3 regions of the Streptomyces sp. NPDC054866 genome follow, and region 1 is predicted to be linked to each of the others. Evidence: riboswitches for the same ligand, from Rfam matches in the RefSeq annotation. Region 1 holds a riboswitch; each other region holds the start of a gene.
What was found. Region 1 has a riboswitch for cobalamin ahead of ACWGI2_RS08970 (cobalamin biosynthesis protein). Riboswitches for the same ligand answer to the same signal wherever they lie in the genome.

Region 1 (4,531 bases):
CACTCAGGTTGCCTACGTTCCACTTGCCACTGACGTCCAACAGAAGCCTGGGTAAATGGAACACATCACGCTTCTCCTCGGGATCGTGATCGTTACCGCTCTCGTGTTCGACTTCACGAACGGTTTCCACGACACAGCCAACGCGATGGCTACCACCATCTCGACTGGCGCTCTCAAGCCCAAGACGGCGGTGGCCATGTCCGCCGTGCTGAATCTCGTCGGAGCTTTCCTCTCCGTCGAAGTCGCCAAGACGATCTCTGGCGGCATCGTCAACGAGGACGGACTGAAGACAGAGGTGATCTTCGCGGCCCTGGTCGGCGCGATCCTCTGGAATCTGCTGACCTGGCTGGTGGGCCTGCCCTCCAGTTCCTCCCACGCACTCTTCGGCGGCCTCATCGGCGCCGCTGTCATGTCGATGGGCTGGTCGTCGATCGACGGCGGCACCGTCGTCACCAAGATCCTGATCCCGGCCCTGGCCGCGCCTCTCGTGGCGGGTCTCGCCGCGATGGCGGCCACGCGTCTGACGTACCGGATCGGCCGCAACACCGACACCAAGGCCACGGCCAAGGGTTACCGCGCCGGACAGATCGCCTCCGCGGGCCTCGTCTCGCTGGCCCACGGCACGAACGACGCGCAGAAGACCATGGGCATCATCACGCTCGCCCTGGTCACCGGCGGCGTCCTGAACCCGGGCGCCAACCCCCCGATGTGGGTCATCGTCTCGGCCGGTGTCGCCATCGCGCTCGGCACCTACCTCGGCGGCTGGCGCATCATCCGCACCATGGGCAAGGGCCTCACCGACCTCCAGCCGCAGCAGGGCTTCGCCGCCCAGACCAGCGCCGCGACGGTCATCCTGGCCTCCTCGCACATCGGCTTCTCGCTCTCCACCACGCAGTCCTGCTCCGGCGCCGTGATGGGCGCGGGCCTCGGCCGCAAGGGCGGTGTGGTCCGCTGGTCCACGGCGACCCGCATGTTCATCGCCTGGGGTCTGACCCTCCCGGCCGCCGGTCTGGTCGGCGCGGGGGCCGAGTTCCTCACCAAGCAGGGCCCCTGGGGCATCGCGGTCACCGCCGCGCTCCTGGTCGGCGGCTCGGCCGTCATCTGGGTGCTGTCCCGCCGCAACGCCGTCGACCACACGAACGTCGCCGACGACGAGATCGGCGGCTCTTCCGCCGCCGAGCCCGCCGGCGTCGTGACCACCGCGATGGCCGCCGTCACACCGCCGCCCACCGGGTCGGCCGTGGCCAGCGCGGACGTCGATTTCGTCAAGGCCACCATCCCGGCCCCGACCGGCACCGCGGCGGACCCCGCCCGGACCGCCACGGTGTAAGGAAAAGTCAGCATGGACATCGACTGGGCAGCTCTCGGCTCCGTCTTCGGAGTCAGCCTCGCGGTGACAGTGGCCCTGGTGGGCCTGTTCACCCTCGGCATCGTCGGCCTCTCCAAGCACGAGGCGGCCACGTCCGGCGCCTCCTCCGCGGGTGCCTCCACCGCGGGTGGCGGCACCGCCTCCGCGGCCCGCACGGGCGCGTACGTGTGCTTCGCGCTCTGCGCGGCGGCCGTGGCGTACGGGATCTATCTGATCGTCGCCTGACGACCGGAGTTTCGGGTGGGGTGCGGGACGCTTCGGCGTCTCGCGCCCCACCTTCGTATGTGGGCCTCCGCACACTCTCCCGTCGCAGGTCAACAGCGAGTTGACGGGCCTTCGCGGGCCGTGGTGGACTGCCGGAGCCAATACGGCAGCAGGAGAGGAAGCCGGTGCGAATCCGGCGCGGTCCCGCCACTGTCATCGAGGAGCTGACTCCTCGGAAGCCAGGAACTCTCGCCGCCGATCACGTCGAACCAGGGCGCGGACACCCTGAGTGAGGACATATCGCCATGCGCGGCCGCCCGTTGCCGGACCAGTTCCCGAGCGTGAGCTCTCTTCTCGGCACAGCGACCGGCTGAAGCCATGCGTGCCGATCGCGACTTCGCGTACGGCGCCGCCGCCGGCCTCCTCGGTGACCTGTTCCTCGGCGATCCCCGCCGCGGGCATCCGGTCGCCGCGTTCGGCCGGGCCGCGGGTGCCGTCGAGCGTGTGCTGTGGCGTGACCACCGCGGGTGGGGCGCCCTGCATGCCGTGGTGTGCGCCGGAGGCGCGGCCGGTGCCGCCGCCCTGGCCTCTTCTCTTGTACGTGATTCGCGCGCCGCGTCCGTCGCGCTGACCGCCGCCACCACCTGGGCCGTGGTCGGCGGCACCTCGCTGGGGCGTGAGGCGCGGGCCATCGGCGGGGCGCTCGCCGCCGGGGACGTCGAGGTGGCACGGGAGCGGCTGCCGCATCTGTGCGGGCGGGATCCGCAGGCCCTCGACGCCGACGGCATCGCGCGGGCCGTGGTCGAGTCCGTCGCCGAGAACACGTCCGACGCCGTGGTGGGGGCGTTGGTGTGGGGTGCTCTGGGCGGAGTGCCCGGGCTGGTCGCCTTCCGGGCCGTGAACACGCTCGACGCCATGGTCGGGCACAAGTCCGTGAAGTACCGCCGCTACGGGTGGGCTTCCGCGCGGCTCGACGACGTACTGGGGTGGCCGGGCGCCCGGCTCACCGCCGTACTCGCGGCCGTTGCCGGGGACTCGCCACGTGGCGCGGTGCGCGCCTGGCGTGACGATGCCGCCAAGCACCCGAGCCCCAACGCCGGGCCCGTCGAGGCCGCCTTCGCCGGGGCGTTGGGCGTACGGCTCGGGGGGACTCTCTCGTACGCGGGGCGTGTCGAGCACCGGCCCGTCCTGAACGGGGACGGGCGGGGCGTCGAAGTCCCCGACATCGAACAGGCCGTGAAGCTGTCGCGACGGGTGGGTCTCCTTGCCCTGGGCGTCGCGGCGGCCGTGAGCGCTCTACGGAAAGGCAGGGCCTCATGAGTGGTGGACTGCTCGTCGCCGGAACCACCTCCGACGCGGGGAAGAGCGTCGTCACCGCCGGGATCTGCCGGTGGCTGGCCCGCAAAGGGGGCTCCGTCGCGCCCTTCAAGGCGCAGAACATGTCCCTCAACTCCTTCGTCACGCGCGAAGGCGCCGAGATCGGGCGGGCCCAGGCCATGCAGGCGCAGGCCGCCATGGTCGAGCCGACCGCGCTGATGAACCCCGTGCTGCTCAAGCCGGGCAGCGACCGCAGCAGCCAGGTCGTCCTCATGGGCAAGCCGGTGGGCGAGATGAGCGCGCGCGGCTACCACGGGGGGCGGCAAGAGGCGCTGCTCTCCACCGTCGTGGGATGCCTTGAGGAACTTCGGGGCAGCTATGACGCCGTGATCTGCGAAGGTGCGGGCAGTCCCGCCGAGATCAATCTGCGACGTACGGACATCGTGAACATGGGGATCGCGCGGGCCGCCCGCTTCCCCGTGGTCGTGGTGGGAGACATCGACCGCGGAGGCGTCTTCGCCTCCTTCTTCGGGACCACCGCGCTGCTGAGCGCCGGGGACCAGGAGCTGGTCGCCGGGTATCTCGTCAACAAGTTCCGGGGCGACGTCTCGCTGCTCGAACCCGGGCTCGACATGCTCCAACAGCTCACCGGGCGGCGCACGTTCGGTGTGCTGCCGTTCCAGCACGGCCTCGGCATCGACGAGGAGGACGGGCTCCGGGTGTCCCTGCGGGGCGCCGTGCGGGAGTCCGTCGTCGCTCCCCCGGTCGGCGAGGACGTGCTGCGCGTCGCCGTCTGCGCCGTACCGCTGATGTCGAACTTCACCGACGTGGACGCGCTGGCCGCCGAACCCGGCGTCGTCGTGCGGTTCGTGGACCGGGCCGAAGAACTCGTCGACGCCGATCTCGTGATCGTGCCGGGGACGCGCGGCACGGTCCGCGCCCTGGAGTGGCTGCGCGAGCGCGGCCTCGCCGACGCCATCGCGCGGCGCGCCGCCGAGGGCCGTCCGGTGCTGGGGATCTGCGGCGGTTTCCAGGTGCTCGGCGAGCACATCGAGGACGACGTCGAGTCGCGGGCCGGTGCCGTGGACGGACTCGGGCTGCTGCCCGTGCGGGTGCGGTTCGCGCGCGAGAAGACACTTGCGCGGCCGGTCGGCGAGGCGCTCGGTGAACCCGTCGAGGGGTACGAGATCCACCACGGCGTCGCTCAAGTCCTGGGCGGAGAGCCCTTCCTGGACGGCTGCCGCGTCGGCGAGGTCTGGGGCACGCACTGGCACGGCTCCCTGGAGTCCGACGCGTTCCGGCGCCGCTTCCTCACCGAGGTCGCCCGCGCCGCCGGGCGCCGCTTCGTACCCGCGCCCGACACCAGCTTCGGCGCACTGCGCGAGGAGCAGCTCGACCTGCTCGGCGACCTGATCGAAGAACACGCGGACACGGACGCGCTGCTCAGCCTGATCGAGACCGGCGCACCCGCCGGTCTCCCCTTCATCGCACCGGGGGCACCCTCATGACCGTCCTGCTTCTGTCCACCGCCGACACGGACCTCCTTGCCGCCCGTGCCTCCGGCGCCCCCTACCGCATCGGCAACCCGACCCGGGTCGACGCGCAGGCCGAGCTGCCCGCGCTGATCGAGGGCGCGGACAT
Region 2 (4,531 bases), on a different contig from region 1:
AGGACGTCGATGCCCGCCTTCTCCTGGAACGCGACGACCTCGCGGATCTCGGAGCGGATGCGCTCCTCGTAGCCGTCCGTGTCGATGCGGCCCGCCCGCAAGTCGGCCCGCGCGGTGCGCAGTTCGGTGGTCTGCGGGAACGAGCCGATGGTGGTCGTGGGAAGCAGCGGCAGACCGAGGCGGGTTCGCTGAGCCGCCGCACGCTCCGGATAGGCGTGCGCACGGCGGGCGTCGGCGCCCGTGACGGCGGCGACGCGGGAGCGTACGGCCGGGTCGTGGGTGAGGGCCGACCCGGAGCGGGACGCCAGGTCGGCGCGGTTGGCGGACAGTTCGGCCGTGATGGTGTCCCTGCCCTGCACCAGGCCTCGGGCCAGCGTGGCGATCTCGGTGGTCTTCTGGTGGGCGAAGGCGAGCCAGCGGGCGATCTGCGGGTCGATGTCCCGCTCGGCGGTGGCATCCAGGGGGACGTGCAGCAGGGAGCAGGACGCGGAGACGTCGACCCGGTCGGCGAGGCCCAGGAGCGTGCCCAGCGTGGACAGGGACTTCTCCAGGTCGTTGATCCAGATGTTGCGGCCGTTGACGACGCCCGCGACCAGCCGCTTGCCGGGCAGCCCGCCGACGGCGGCGAGGTCCTCGAGCTGGCTGGCGGCGGACTCCGTGAAGTCCAGGGCGAGGCCCTCGACCGGCGCCTTGGCGAGCACGGGCAGCGCCTCGCCGAGCCTGCCGAAGTAGGAGGCGACGAGCAGCTTCGGGCGGTCGGTGAGGGCGCCCAGGTCACGGTAGGCGCGTGCGACGGCGTTGAGCTCCGCCGGGGTGCGGTCCTGGACGAGGGCTGGCTCGTCGAGCTGCACCCACTCGGCGCCCGCCGCGCGCAGATCGGCGATGACCTCGGCGTACACGGGTAGCAGACGGTCAAGGAGCGTCAGGGGCTCGAAGTCGGCGGCCACGCCGGGCGCGGGCTTGGCAAGCAGCAGATAGGTCACCGGGCCGACCAACACCGGGCGTGCGGCGAGGCCGAGCGCGACGGCCTCCTTGAGCTCGGCGACCTGCTTGGCCGAGTCGGCGCTGAAGACGGTGTCGGGGCCCAACTCCGGGACCAGGTAGTGGTAGTTGGTGTCGAACCACTTGGTCATCTCAAGGGGCGCCACGTCCTGGGTGCCGCGTGCCATCGCGAAGTAGCCGTCGAGCGTGTCGGTGTCGACGGCCTCGCGGTGCCGCTGCGGGACGGCGCCGACCATGACGCTGGTGTCCAGGACATGGTCGTAGTACGAGAAGTCGCCGGTCGGCACTTCGTGGATACCGGCGTCGGACAGGCGCCGCCAGGTGGCCTTGCGCAGCCGCTCCGCGGTCTCCCGGAGGGCGTCGGCGGTGACGCGGCCCTTCCAATAGCCCTCGACGGCCTTCTTCAGTTCCCGGTCGGGGCCCTGGCGGGGGTAGCCGTACACGGTGGATCGTGCTGCCGCAGCCGCGGACTTCGCTGTCACGGAAATCTCCTTCGCGAGATGACTCCTGAGAATCCCGGGGACGGGACACGGACGCGAAGGGAGGACGAACCGGGTGGACCGGACGCGCGCCACCGGCGCGGTGCTCCACCTGATCTGTACGCCGACCCGCCCACGAGGTCACCGGGATATCCGCACGTGAGGGATCACATGCGGGCAACGGGCAGGTCTTCGGACTCGTGGGCACACCTGCCGAGGCAGATCCCTACTGGCCGTCGCTTCCCGGATCCTTCTCGGACCCAGTGCGTATGACGGCGGTCGTTCCCACTCACCGCTGCGGGGCAGTCCCGGATTCCCACCGGGTTCCCTCTTACGACGCGTCTGCCTGGCGGACAGGGCGAACCAGCTGCACAGGTCAGGCTAGAGGGTGGTCGGCCTCTTGGGCAGTGCTGATCACATTCCGGACCGTGAGGTGAGACACCCATGCCTTGGCCGGGGGGGGCAGGGGGGCGAACACGTGATGGGGCGCGGAACAGATCACCACTCTGTTCCGCGCCCCGCTCACAGCAGCCGCGGGCCCCTCAGCCCGGCGGCGGACCCGGGCCCCTCAGCCCCGGTCGTAGAGGTGGAACCCGCGCCCGCTCTTGCGGCCGAGCAGCCCGGCTTCCACCATGCGCAGGAGCAGCGGCGGCGGTGCGTACAGGGGTTCCTTGAACTCTTCGTAGAGAGACGCCGCGATGGAGGCGACCGTGTCCAGGCCGATCAGGTCCGCCAGCTTCAGCGGTCCCATCGGGTGCGCGCAGCCGAGCTCCATGCCCGCGTCCACGTCGGCGGCCGTCGCGAAGCCGGACTCCGTCATGCGGATCGCCGAGAGAAGGTAGGGCACGAGCAGCGCGTTGACGACGAAACCCGCCCTGTCCTTGGACCGTACGACCGTCCTGCCGAGCGTGTACGTGGCGAAGTCCTCGACGGCGGCCACGGTTTCCGCGGCCGTGTGCAGCGAGGAGACGACCTCGACCAGGGGAAGGACGGGGGCGGGGTTGAAGAAGTGCAGCCCGAGGACGCGGTCGGCACGCCGGGTCGCCATACCCAGACGCATGACCGGGATGGAGGAGGTGTTGGTGGCGAGGATCGCCCCTGGGTCCTCGACGACCTTGTCCAGGGTGGCGAAGACCTCCGTCTTCGCCGCGGTGTCCTCGACGACCGCCTCGATGACGAGCTGGCGGTCGGCCAGGTCGTCGAGGCTGCCGGTGAAGACCATGCGGGCCAGCGCTTCCTCGGCGCTGATGCGGTCCAACTTGCCGCGCTGGACGGCGCGTTCGAGCGAGACGGCGACGCGTTCGCGGGCGGCACGCGCCGCGAGGGCGTCGGCCTCGCAGACCACGGTGTCCAGGCCGGCGCGGGCGCACACCTCGGCGATTCCGGCACCCATCTGGCCTCCGCCCACCACACCGACCCGGCGTATGGCCGCTGTCATGACTGTCCCTCCGAACGGCGCGCGAGCGGCTGGTCCACAAGGTGGCGGCTGTAGGCATCGGTGGTGAAGAACGCGGGCAACTCCCTTGCCAGCGCGGTCCGTTCGAAGAGCCCGCGGATTTCGTCGAGCGGCGCCCACGGGTACTCCGCGCCCAGGGCGGCGAGTTCGTCCTCCACCAGCGCGAGCACCGTCGTGCGATCGGCGACCCGGTGGCGCAGCCACTGCCAGATCTGCACCCGGGCGAACTCGGCCGTGGCCGCGTCCTCCATCAGCCCGTAGAGGGCGACGGCCCCCTGTCCCCGCAGCCAGGCGGCGAAGTAGCGCAGGGCGACCGCGATGTTGGTGCGCACGCCCTCCGCTGTGGGCGGCGCGCTGACGCGGCGCACGGACAGCAGCTGAGCCGCCGTCACCTCGACGTCGTCGCGGGTACGGTCGATCTGGTGCGGGCGGGTGCCGAGCACCCCGTCGAACACCTCGCGGCAGACGGGGACAAGCGCGGGATGGGCGACCCAGGAGCCGTCGAAGCCGTCCTCGGCCTCGCGTTCCTTGTCGAGGCGCACCGTGGCGAGAGCCGCCTGATGGGCGTCCGGGTCCTTGCCGGGCACGTGGGCGGCCATGCCGCCGATCGCGTGGGCGCCCCGCTTGTGGCAGGTGCGTACGAGGAGATCGGTGTACGCGCGCATGAAGGGGGCGGTCATGGTGACCTTCGCCCGGTCGGGCAGCAGAAAGTCGGTGCGGTGCCCGAAGGTCTTGATGAGGCTGAAGAGGTAGTCCCAGCGGCCCGCGTTGAGGCCCGAGCTGTGCTCGCGGAGCTCGTAGAGGATCTCCTCCATCTGGAGGGCCGCCGTGATGGTCTCGATCAGGACGGTGGCCCGGATCGTGCCGCGCGGGATGCCCATGAGGTCCTGGGCGAGGACGAAAACGTCGTTCCACAGCCGCGCCTCGTCGCGGTTCTCCAGCTTCGGCAGATAGAAGTACGGACCGTGCCCGGCGTCGATCTGCCGCTGGGCGCAGTGGAAGAAGTAGAGCCCGAAGTCGACGAGGGAGGCGGGCGCGGGCCGCCCGTCGAACTCCAGGTGCTCCTCGGTCAGTTGCCAGCCGCGCGGGCGTACGACGATGGTCGCGAGGCGCTCGCCGAGCCGGTACGGCTTGCCCTCCGACGTGGTGAAGTCGATCCGCCGCTCGATCGCGTCGAGCAGGTTCAGCTGGCCTCCGATGATGTTGTCCCAGGTGGGTGAGGTGGCGTCCTCGAAGTCCGCCATCCAAACCTGCGCACCGGAGTTGAGGGCGTTGACCGCCATCGCGCGCTCGGGCGGCCCGGTGATCTCCACGCGGCGGTCGGTAAGTCCGGGGGCCGGGGGAGCCACCTGCCAGGAGTCGTCCGCCCGGACGCGGGCGGTGGCGATGGAGAAGTCGAGCGGGGAACCGGAAGCGAGGCGTGCGCCCACCCGCGCGCGTTCCTTGAGGATCTCCAGGCGGCGGTCGGCGAAGGCACCGACGAGGCGCCCGACGAACTCCAGCGCCTCGGGGGTGAGGATCTCGTCGTGCCGGTCGGCCGGTGGGCCGAGGACCTGGGCACGGCGGGTGGGAGCGGAGATGGACATGCGGGTCT
Region 3 (4,531 bases), on a different contig from region 1:
CGCTGGTCGGCGACGCACTGCAGGTACTCGCGCATGGAGTCGGTGTTCATGCCGGGCAGGCCCTCACCGCACAGGTCGCGCGCGAACTGCAGCTCGGCCTCGACGGCCTCTTTGAGCATGTCCGTGACCTGCGTCTGGAGCGCGTCGTCGAAGAGCTCGGGCTCCTCCTTGCGGACGGTGTCGACGACGTCGAAGGCGAAGCTCATGTGCATCGTCTCGTCGCGGAACACCCAGTTCGTGCCGGTGGCCAGGCCGTGCAGCAGACCGCGCGAGCGGAACCAGTAGACGTAGGCGAAGGCACCGTAGAAGAAGAGCCCCTCGATGCACGCGGCGAAGCAGATCAGGTTCAGCAGGAAGCGGCGCCGGTCGGCCTTGGTCTCCAGACGGTCCATCTTCTCGACCGAGTCCATCCACTTGAAGCAGAACTCGGCCTTCTCGCGGATGGAGGGGATCTCCTCGACCGCGTCGAAGGCGGCGGCGCGGTCCTCCGGGTCGGGCAGATAGGTGTCGAGCAGCGTCAGATAGAACTGGACGTGCACGGCCTCCTCGAAGAGCTGGCGGCTCAAGTAGAGCCGTGCCTCGGGGGAGTTGATGTGCTTGTAGAGCGTGAGCACGAGGTTGTTGGAGACGATCGAGTCGCCGGTCGCGAAGAACGCGACCAGGCGGCCGATCATGTGCTGCTCGCCGGGCGAGAGCTTGGCGAGGTCGGCGACGTCCGAGTGGAGGTCGACCTCCTCCACCGTCCAGGTGTTCTTGATCGCGTCCCGGTAGCGCTCGTAGAAGTCGGGGTAGCGCATGGGGCGCAGGGTCAGTTCGAAGCCCGGGTCGAGCAGGTTCTTCTCGGCGTTCGTGGTGGAGCTCATTACTGGCAGGCCTCGCAGGACTCGGGGTTTTCCAGGGAGCAGGCGACGGCTTCTTCGGCCGTGACCTGGGCGGGGACGGGGGCGGGGGCGGCTGCCTCGGTCTGGCCGGCCGCCGCGCGGGCGATGCGGGTCGCCGGGCGCGAGCGCAGGTAGTACGTGGTCTTCAGACCCTGCTGCCAGGCGTAGGCGTACATCGAGGAGAGCTTGCCGATGGTCGGCGTCTCCAGGAACAGGTTCAGGGACTGCGCCTGGTCGAGGAACGGCGTGCGCGCGGCGGCCATGTCGATCAGGCCGCGCTGCGGGATCTCCCACGCGGTGCGGTAGAGCTCGCGCACCTCGGCCGGGATCCAACTGAAGCCCTGCACCGAGCCGTTGGCCTCGCGCAGCGCCTCGCGAGTCTGCGCGTCCCAGACGCCGAGCCGTTTGAGCTCCTGCACCAAGTAGGCGTTGACCTGGAGGAATTCACCACTCAGCGTCTCGCGCTTGAAGAGGTTGGAGACCTGCGGCTCGATGCACTCGTACACGCCCGCGATGGACGCGATCGTGGCGGTCGGCGCGATGGCGAGAAGCAGCGAGTTGCGCATGCCGGTCGCGGCGATACGTTCGCGCAGCGCGGCCCAGCGCTCCGGCCAGGTCAGCTCGACGCCGTAGTGGTCGGGGTGCAGGACGCCGCGCGCGGTGCGGGTCTTCTCCCAGGCGGGCAGCGGGCCGTTGCGCTCGGCGAGGTCGGCGGACGCCTCGTACGCGGCGAGCATGATCCGCTCGGCGATGCGCGTCGAGAGGGCGCGCGCGGCGGGCGAGTCGAAGGGCAGCTTCAGCTGGAAGAAGACGTCCTGGAGGCCCATGGCGCCCAGGCCGACCGGACGCCACCTGGCGTTGGAGCGGCCTGCCTGCTCGGTCGGGTAGAAGTTGATGTCGACGACGCGGTCGAGGAAGGTGACGGCGGTGCGGACGGTCTCGTCGAGCCGCTCCCAGTCGATGTCACCGGCGGCCGTGTCCACGAAGGCGCCGAGGTTCACCGAGCCCAGGTTGCAGACGGCCGTCTCGCCGTCGTCCGTCACCTCCAGGATCTCCGTGCAGAGGTTGGAGGAGTGGACGGTGTGGCCGGGCTCCGCCGTCTGGTTGGCGGTGCGGTTGGCGGCGTCCTTGAACGTCATCCAGCCGTTGCCGGTCTGCGCCAGGGTGCGCATCATGCGGCCGTACAGATCGCGCGCGGGGATGGTCTTGCGGGCGAGCCCGGCGGCCTCGGCCTTGCGGTAGGCGGCGTCGAACTCGTCGCCCCACAGGTCGACGAGCTCCGGCACGTCGGCCGGAGAGAACAGCGACCAGTCCTGGTCGGCGGCGACCCGGCGCATGAACTCGTCCGGGATCCAGTGCGCGAGGTTGAGGTTGTGCGTGCGGCGCGCGTCCTCACCCGTGTTGTCGCGCAGCTCCAGGAACTCCTCGATGTCGGAGTGCCACGTCTCCAGATAGACCGCGGCGGCGCCCTTGCGGCGCCCGCCCTGGTTCACGGCGGCGACGGAGGCGTCCAGCGTCTTCAGGAACGGCACGATGCCGTTGGAGTGACCGTTCGTGCCGCGGATCAGCGAACCGCGGGCGCGGATGCGGGAGTACGAGAGGCCGATGCCGCCCGCGTGCTTGGAGAGGCGCGCGACCTGGTGGTAGCGGTCGTAGATGGAGTCCAGCTCGTCCAGCGGGGAGTCGAGGAGGTAGCAGGACGACATCTGCGGGTGGCGGGTGCCGGAGTTGAAGAGCGTCGGCGAGGACGGCAGGTAGTCCAGGCGGCTCATCAGGCGGTACAGGGAGGCGACTTCGGCCATCGCGCGGGCACTGCCGTCCTCGGCGAGGCCGCTCGCGACGCGCAGCATGAAGTGCTGCGGGGTCTCGATGACGTGCCGGGTGATCGGGTGGCGAAGCAGATAGCGGCTGTGCAGGGTGCGCAGGCCGAAGTAGCCGAAGCGGAAGTCGGCGCCGTCCTCCAGAGCCGCCTCCACGAGCCCGTCCAGGCGCTCCGCGTGGTCGGTGACGAACGCGGCGGTACGGTCCGCGATCAGCCCCTCGCGGTGGCCGACGGCAACCGAGTCGGAGAAGCTGCGCACGCCCTGCGACGCGGCCTCGTCACGGATGCTGAGGCTGAGGAGCCTGGCCGCGAGCTGCGAGTAGGTCGGATCCTCGGAGATGAGCCCGGCGGCCGCCTCGGTCGCGAGGTCCCGCAGCTCCGCCACGTCGGCCTTGGCCGAACGGCCGCGCAGCGCCGCGGCGGCGACCCGGCCGGGGTCGGCGTCGGGGAGGTCGGCGGTGAGGTCGGTCAGGGTACGCAGCAGCGCGGTTCCTGGGCCGTCGGCGATCCGCTGATCGTCGGTGGTCTGCGCTGACGCAGGTTCGGCTGGCGCGATGGTCACGGAGCACTCCCTCGCTCGGCTCGGAGCCTTGAGGAGGGCAGGAGTGACACACGGGGGCCGCCCCTGGACAGGGCTGCGCTCCGCGTCCACCAGCCCATTCCACGAGGCCCGGACGTCGTTGGCACCCGGACCGGTCGGAACGGGCGCACTGTCGACAGGTCTTCGGACTTGCGAGCACGACAAATGCGTACTCATACACCGTTGCGGGACAGTTCCGGACTTGCACCGGATTCCCCTGCGGCGACAGCGAGCACGAGCATACATCTTGTGCTGGCTCTGCGAGGCAGCCCCATATCTTGTGTCGGCGCGCGTATCCCCTAGGGTGGCGCCGAACTGATCGTCGAACAGGGGGAGACGGCGTGCGAGGGCGGGGCGCGGGCTGTACGGCGGTGTTGCTGATGCTGCTCACGGGGTGCGGGGGCGAGGGGAGCACCGCTGAGACGAAGCCCACGCGCACCCCGAAGTCGACCACGGCCGCCGGTGTCGACGGAGACGTGGACCCCGGCAAGATCTTCACGGACGCCGAGCTGAAGTCGGCGCTGCTCCCGGCGAAGGCGATCGGGGCGAGGGCCAGGGCGTACGACGTGACGTCCGGCCCCTCCAATCCGTACCAGGGTGGCGGTGATTGGGGCGCCTGTGCTGCCGGCGAGGAGGTGCACGAGCAACTGCTGCGCTTGCGGGGACCCAGCGCGAGCCACACCGTGCGTCCGTTCCCCGAGGCGGTCGAGGACGAGAATCCCTACGTCCACGCGTCCCTGCTCTCCATGACCGCCGAGCGGGCCGGGCGCCACATCGAACTGCGCCGGCAGCTCAACAAGGCGTGCCCTCGCGTCACCGTCGACACCGACGCGGCCCCCGTCGAGGAGCACCACGTGGCCGAGAGGCTGCCGGATCTCGGCGACGAGGCGCTCCTGGAGACCTCGCGGATCGTGGGCGGCGACGAGTACGACGGCGGCCGTCCGCGCTACGACGTCGAGGTGCGGGTCGGTGGCGTGCTCGTCAGGGTGACCGCGGGCACCGACAAGAAGCTGACGCTCACCTCCGCCGCCCAGGCGGCGGCCAGGGTTCGCACGGAGCTCCACCGGGCCGGGTGAGTCCGCACGCACGAGAGCGGGCCGCCGGATTCCTCCGGCGGCCCGCGTCACGTACGTACAAGAAGGGGGTCAGTGGCCGCCCGGTGCTCCCACCGTGGCCGGCGGCAGTTCCTCCTTGACGCCCGGGTCGCCCGCGTCCGCGGTGTAGTCGCCGGGAGACGTCTCGTCGATG

Region 2: another riboswitch for cobalamin. It lies ahead of metE (5-methyltetrahydropteroyltriglutamate--homocysteine S-methyltransferase); the one in region 1 lies ahead of ACWGI2_RS08970 (cobalamin biosynthesis protein).
Region 3: another riboswitch for cobalamin. It lies ahead of ACWGI2_RS19700 (ribonucleoside-diphosphate reductase subunit alpha); the one in region 1 lies ahead of ACWGI2_RS08970 (cobalamin biosynthesis protein).

What each region holds. Positions count from the first base shown of each region.
Region 1 covers NZ_JBSGZA010000002.1:60,538-65,068, forward strand. The annotation lists gene ACWGI2_RS08960 (anion permease) at 56-1,330, shown strand; gene ACWGI2_RS08965 (hypothetical protein) at 1,343-1,594, shown strand; cobalamin riboswitch at 1,699-1,844, shown strand; gene ACWGI2_RS08970 (cobalamin biosynthesis protein) at 1,952-2,893, shown strand; gene ACWGI2_RS08975 (cobyric acid synthase) at 2,890-4,398, shown strand; gene cobN (cobaltochelatase subunit CobN) at 4,395-4,531, shown strand, end outside.
Region 2 covers NZ_JBSGZA010000001.1:1,577,104-1,581,634, forward strand. The annotation lists gene metE (5-methyltetrahydropteroyltriglutamate--homocysteine S-methyltransferase) at 1-1,484, opposite strand, end outside; cobalamin riboswitch at 1,648-1,864, opposite strand; gene ACWGI2_RS06725 (3-hydroxybutyryl-CoA dehydrogenase) at 2,050-2,919, opposite strand; gene aceB (malate synthase A) at 2,916-4,523, opposite strand.
Region 3 covers NZ_JBSGZA010000003.1:947,343-951,873, forward strand. The annotation lists gene ACWGI2_RS19695 (ribonucleotide-diphosphate reductase subunit beta) at 1-863, opposite strand, end outside; gene ACWGI2_RS19700 (ribonucleoside-diphosphate reductase subunit alpha) at 863-3,265, opposite strand; cobalamin riboswitch at 3,402-3,525, opposite strand; gene ACWGI2_RS19705 (hypothetical protein) at 3,625-4,359, shown strand; gene mctP (monocarboxylate uptake permease MctP) at 4,429-4,531, opposite strand, start outside.